3 regions of the Vibrio porteresiae DSM 19223 genome follow, and region 3 is predicted to be linked to each of the others. Evidence: predicted binding sites of a transcription regulator. Region 3 holds the regulator's gene; each other region holds the start of a gene.
The links. Region 3 encodes CRP, which controls carbon source genes, mostly activating them, when cyclic AMP is high. Its sites were predicted from a motif close to TGTGANNNNNNTCACA; they were not measured.
Positions count from the first base shown of each region.

Region 1: udp (uridine phosphorylase) is a predicted target of CRP. The motif match lies at 1,278-1,293, and genes of this name have one in related genera.
Region 2: nagE (N-acetylglucosamine-specific PTS transporter subunit IIBC) is a predicted target of CRP. The motif match lies at 1,443-1,458, and genes of this name have one in related genera.

Region 1 covers NZ_AP024895.1:2,609,819-2,612,027, reverse strand. Annotated here, with positions in the region: gene OCV11_RS11925 (zinc/cadmium/mercury/lead-transporting ATPase) at 1-1,196, shown strand, start outside; gene udp (uridine phosphorylase) at 1,428-2,186, shown strand.
Region 2 covers NZ_AP024895.1:2,647,777-2,649,985, forward strand. Annotated here, with positions in the region: gene nagE (N-acetylglucosamine-specific PTS transporter subunit IIBC) at 1-1,307, opposite strand, end outside; gene nagA (N-acetylglucosamine-6-phosphate deacetylase) at 1,828-2,209, shown strand, end outside.
Region 3 covers NZ_AP024895.1:3,305,058-3,307,266, reverse strand. Annotated here, with positions in the region: gene astD (succinylglutamate-semialdehyde dehydrogenase) at 1-81, shown strand, start outside; gene OCV11_RS15125 (DUF1338 domain-containing protein) at 156-944, shown strand; gene crp (cAMP-activated global transcriptional regulator CRP) at 1,022-1,654, opposite strand; gene OCV11_RS15115 (phosphoribulokinase) at 1,896-2,209, opposite strand, start outside.

The sequences.
Region 1 (2,209 bases), 700 kb from region 3:
CTCCGCTCGAACGTTTCCTCGAAAAATTCAGCCGTTGGTACACGCCTTTGATGATGGTCGTCGCTTTGCTGGTGGTGACGATTCCTCCACTGCTATTTGCTCAGCCATGGGATACATGGGTGTATCGTGGCTTAGCCATGTTGTTGATTGCCTGTCCTTGTGCATTAGTGATTTCCACACCTGCTGCCATTACCTCTGGGCTCGCCATGGCAGCTCGGTTTGGTGTGCTGATTAAAGGTGGTGCGGCATTAGAAAAATTGGCGCATATAGACCAAGTTGCGTTGGACAAAACAGGAACGCTGACCCAAGGTAAACCTCAAGTAACCGATGTGAAAGGTTTTGATGCTTGGAGTGAAGCGCAAGTATTACAGATGGCGGCAGCGGTTGAAGTTGGCGCAAGCCATCCACTTGCCCAAGCGGTTATTCGTAAAGCCAAGCAAGATGGTGTCGCCTTTGAGCCTGCGCTGCAGCGTAGTGCGATTGCTGGTAAAGGCGTGACTGGATTGGTCAATGGTCAGCACATTACTCTGATCGCGCCAAATCATTTCGCCGATGCGCCAGAGCAAGCCCTGGCATCGATCGAACGATTGCAGGGTGAGGGTAAAACAGCCGTGTACGTTACGGTGGATGAGGTGATTATTGGTGTCATTGCCTGGCAAGATACCTTACGCGATGATGCACTAGGTGCCGTTTCCGCGCTAAAAGACCTCGGTGTTGACACTGTGATGTTAACTGGGGATCACCAGCGTAGCGCTGCGGCAATCGCCAGTAAACTAGGAATGAGCTACCAAGCTCAGCTGTTGCCTGAAGATAAAGTCACTTGTATTCGCTCTTTAGCACAGCAGCGCCATGTCGCAATGGTAGGGGATGGCATTAACGATGCACCTGCTATGAAAGAGGCACACATTGGTATTGCGATGGGGAGTGGTTCGGATGTGGCGCTTGAAACTGCCGATGCAGCGATCACCCACAGTCATTTGATTGAGTTGCCGAACATGATTGCGTTATCCCGAGCGACGATGCGTAACATCAAACAAAATGTGACCATTGCTTTGGGGCTTAAAGCCGTCTTTCTCGTCACTAGCCTTCTAGGTATTACGGGGCTTTGGGTTGCCGTATTGGCCGACAGTGGCGCTACGGCGCTCGTGACACTTAATGCGTTACGGTTACTTCGTTATAAACCCAAGCACAGCTGATTTTTAGAATCGCTCTATACTGAAAGGTGCTGCTATCAGCACCTTTTTCTTTGCTGGGCTATGTCACTTGCCCTTATTTATTGTGATTAAAGTCACATATTAATGTAATAGTGAAATTTATTACTGTGAATTTTGTGATAATCGTCGGCTTTAAAATTGGTCTGGTCGGATAAAGTAAGCCCGTACCCGTTATAAATGAGAGAGCTGAACAAGCCGCAATAAGGAGTATCTATGACTCAAGCTGTATTCCATCTTGGTGTAACTCAAGAAGACTTAAAAGGGGCAACGCTGGCCATCATCCCTGGTGATCCTGCGCGTGTTGAAAAGATTGCCAATCTGATGGATAACCCAACATTCCTCGCTAGCCACCGTGAATACACCGTGTTCCGTGCTGAGCTTGAAGGTAAATCTGTCGTGGTTTGTTCGACAGGTATTGGTGGTCCATCAACCTCTATCGCGGTTGAAGAATTGGCGCAACTCGGTGTGCGTACTTTCCTTCGCGTAGGGACAACGGGGGCTATCCAACCCCACGTAAATGTCGGCGATATGATTGTGACCACAGGTTCTGTCCGTCTTGATGGTGCAAGCCTACACTTCGCGCCAATGGAATTCCCAGCGGTTGCCGACTTTGATGTTGCGACAGCAATGAAGGCTGCTGCTCTCGAAAGTGGCGCAACAGTTCACACTGGCGTGACTGCGTCTAGTGATACTTTCTACCCAGGTCAAGAGCGTTACGACACCTTTACTGGTCGTGTTGTACGTCGTTTCCAAGGCTCAATGAAAGAGTGGCAGGAGATGGGTGTACTTAACTTTGAGATGGAATCAGCTACCTTGCTAACCATGTGTGCGAGTTCAGGTCTTAAAGCGGGCTGTGTCGCTGGTGTGATCATTAACCGCACTCAAAAAGAGACTCCAGACCATGAGACACTAAAATTGGCGGAAACTCGTTCCATTAAAGTGGTTGTGGAAACAGCGCGTAAGCTTCTGTAATGTCGGTTTAATCATCTAATCCT
Region 2 (2,209 bases), 660 kb from region 3:
TTCGCTTGGTTTACTGCCGATTTTTGCGTAGCCACAGCGATATCGTCTTCACGACCAGGCGTTTTCAACTTGAATACTTTGATCGCGAAAGTGAACGTCACAAAGTAGATAAAGAAGAATACGATACCGATAACCAGCAAGGTGACAGGCTTAGTTGCCAAACCCCAGTTAAGTACGAAGTCAATCAAGCCTGCAGAGAAACCAAATCCATCGAGTGTGCCAAACATGTTCGCAACAACAAGAGAAAGGCCAGTAAATACCGCATGCAATGCATAAAGCGCAGGAGCTAGGAAGACAAACAGAAACTCAAGCGGCTCTGTAATACCGGTTAGGAATGCACAGAAAGCCACAGAGAACAACACACCACCAACTTGGCTGCGTTTCTCTGCTGGTGCTGCTAGATACATCGCCAATGCTGCCCCTGGAAGACCAAACATCATGACAGGGAAGAAACCATTCATGAATTTACCAGCACTTAAATCGCCACCAAAGAAGCGGTTTAAGTCACCTGTTTTCACAGTTTCAGTAACCTGATTCACAACAGCGGTCACTTCAGGTGTCACGACATTGCTAAATTGGAAAGTGTGTTCCTGACCAACCACTAACGATTTCGCCAAGGTTGGATCAACACACAGTTTAGTAATCGAAGGTAGCGCTTGACTCATTGAATGCGCGCCGGATACCAACACTTCCTGACAGCTTCCCATCCCGAACCAGAAATAAGAGTTCAGTACATGGTGTAGGCCCACTGGAATCAATGCACGGTTAAGTAGACCATACGCAAATTCACCAATAGAGCCAGAGTTAGCGATACCATGTGCAACGCTATCTAGACCCGCTTGGATACTTGGCCAAACCTGGCCCAAAATAGCACCAGCAATGACCGAAAACACCCCTGCCACGATAGGTACTAAACGTTTACCAGAGAAAAAGGCTAACCATTCTGGCAGGCGAGTATTATGAAAAGCATTATAAGAGTGACCAGCAATAATACCGGCGAAAATACCACCGAAGAACGACATATTAATCGTGCTATCAATGGTTTTCGTTGTTGCGGTTAAAACAAAGTAGGCAACGGCACCTGCAATACCTGCAGCACCTGCGCCGTCGACAGATAAGCCGACCGCAATACCCAAACCAAATAATAGTGGAAGATTGTCAAAGATAGCCCCACCAGCACTTGCCATAAATGGGATATCAAGAAGATCCCCTTGTCCCAATCGCAGCAATAAGGCGGCAACGGGTAAAGTGGCGATAGGCAACATTAGCGCCTTACCCAACTTTTGTGCATAACCTAAAACGTTCACGTGTTGTTCTCCAGTTTGATTTCCGTATCTTAACTTCTTTATGTGTAATGAATTGTGACTTTTTTTAGTCATTCAATTTAGTCACGGCCAGTGTATTCAGTTACTGTAACTAGGCAAACTATCAGCCCCACATCTTGTGACATCAATCACCAAAATATGCTTAACTTATGTTACAAATGGCGACATAGTCGAAACTTATTTTACATTATGAAATATGATATTTTCGCGCTATGATAGAAAAGGAATATTGTGGGTAAAGCACCCATATTTAGGTGATAAAACCATCAAGAATGAGCGTTTTAATAACATCTTTTTGGTTAGTTGTTTTCTGCTTGATAACATTAGGTTATAACGTTGATGAGATGATGAGTGCAGGAAAAAAAGTTTATTTCCGTTCTCTGACCATCACGTAATCAAAAAGCTGTGTTTTACACTGAGTGGTATGCGTCGAGCTGATCATGCGAATCAGCCCCTTGCGACATGTCTCAGCGAGCATTATGAGATATTTAAGGATTTGAAGATGAAGTACGCGTTGATTAACGGCATTATCTACACTGGCTATGACAGATTAACCCAGCATGCAGTGGTGATTAATAATGACACCATCACTCAAGTATGCCCTCAAGAGGTGTTGCCTGAAGATATTGACCTAATTGACGTCAACAGTGCGATTATTGCTCCAGGATTTATCGACTTACAACTGAACGGTTGTGGCGGTGTGATGTTTAATGATGACATCTCAACTAACGCGTTGAACATCATGCATAACGCGAACCTCAAGTCAGGCTGCACCAGCTTCTTACCTACTTTTATTACTTCTTCTGATGAGGATATGCTGCAAGCCATTGAGCAAACTCGCCAGTATATGGCGCAACATCCCAATCAAGTACTGGGTTTGCACC
Region 3 (2,209 bases):
TATTGTGCTTATCCGATGGCATCAATGGAAGGGGAGTGCGCTGAATTACCCGCGCAGTTAAGTCCAGGTATTGAGTTATGAATACGCGAACGCAGTTTACGTGTGGCGGCGAACTTAGGGGAAGATGGTCGCTATTTCACAGATAAGGAGAAGCTATGAGTGCTGTCCAACTGTTTGATCATTTGTGGCAAGATTACATTACCCGTTTGTGTCCATCGGCGGACAAAGTTCACCAATTGCTGCAAGAAAACGAACCATTAATCAATGACCACATTGCCTTACGCACGTTTCGCAGTCCACAACTCGGTTTAGAGGTGCTGATGCAGCCTTTTCTTGCCGAAGGTTATCAAGTTGGCGGCGAATATCGTTTTGTTGCCAAAAAGCTATATGCCCGTCATTTACAACATCCAGATCCCAAGTTACCTAAAGTCTTTATCAGTGAACTGCTAGTGGGTGAACTGAGTATGCCAGCACAAAAGCTGATTCATCAATTGCTTGATTCGGTTCCTCAAGTCACTGTGCCATCGTTTTTGTGGCAAGGAAGACCTTGGTCTTTAACTTACACCGATTACCAAATTTTGGCTGCAGAAAGCGAATACGCGGGTTGGTTAGCGGCGCACGGCTATGGAGCGAATCACTTCACCGTGAGTGTTAATCAACTGAGAGCGTTTGAAGAGGTGACGCAGGTTAATGCGCATTTACGCAGTCACGGTTTTGCCATTAATGAAGCTGGGGGAGAGGTCAAAGGTTCTCCTGAGGTGTTGCTTGAGCAATCCTCTACCTTGGCCGACAAGGTTGAAGTGAGCTTTGATGATGTCACGGCCATGATTCCCGGTGGCTTTTATGAGTTTGCTAAGCGCTATGTCATGAGTGACGGCAACTTATATCAAGGGTTTGTTGAAGCGTCAGCAGATAAAATCTTTGAAAGTACTCACCGACAGTAAAATATTACCTACTGTTTCGCGAACAAAAAAAACCACCCCAAGGGTGGTTTTTCTCATTCGTTGCTTGTGAGTACGAATTAACGGGTGCCGTACACGACGATAGTTTTGCCGTGTGCAGAAATAAGGTTTTGTTCTTCAAGCATCTTGAGAATACGACCAACCGTTTCACGTGAACAACCAACGATTTGACCAATTTCCTGACGGGTAATTTTAATTTGCATACCATCTGGGTGGGTCATTGCATCAGGTTGTTTTGCTAGATTCAAAAGAGTCTGAGCAATACGGCCAGTCACATCAAGGAAGGCTAAATCGCCCACTTTTTGGCTGGTCACTTGTAGGCGACGTGCCATTTGACCAGAAAGACGCATTAGAATGTCTGGGTTAACTTGAATTAGCTGACGGAATTTCTTAAATGAAATTTCAGCTACTTCACATGGAGATTTCGCGCGAACCCAGGCGCTACGTTCTTGACCTTCTTCGAAAAGACCAAGTTCACCGATAAAATCACCCTGATTCAGATAGGAAAGGATCATCTCCTTGCCTTCTTCATCTTTAATTAATACCGCAACAGAACCTTTTACGATGTAATACAGCGTTTCTGCCTTCTCACCCGCATGAATCAAAGTGCTTTTTGATGGGTATTTGTGAATATGACAGTGTGAAAGAAACCACTCTAATGTTGGGTCTGTTTGAGGTTTACCTAGAACCATAATATCTCACTTCCTCTGCAGGGTACGCTTGCCGCTATCCATAATTTAGCGAAGCCTTATTCAGGCTTACTAGAATAAGAAGAGTTTGGATTCACTGCAAGTTATCTTGTTTCCGTTAAAGAATAGTATCCTTTTTCACTGCGAATTTCTTGACTTTAATCGTGTCGTTTGGCCGTTTTATTGCGCAAAAACGTGCTTATGATCACGGTATGAAAAGTAAGCGAAATTTACATGTGATGAATTAACCAATTTTGCCGCTGTCTATCAGTTGTTGCAGTATCGGACGCACAATCAATTCCATCGCAAACCCCATTTTCCCGCCAGGAACGACAATGGTGTTATGCCGTGACATAAATGATCCATCTATCATAGCGAGCAGATAGGGGAAATCGACGTTTTTTATGCCGCGAAGGCGTATAACAACAAAACTTTCGTCTAAACTTGGAATGCCTTTCGCATTTAGTGGGTTGGATGTGTCGACCGTCGGAACACGTTGAAAGTTGATGTGCGTACGAGAAAACTGTGGCGTGATGTAATTGAGGTAATCATCCATCG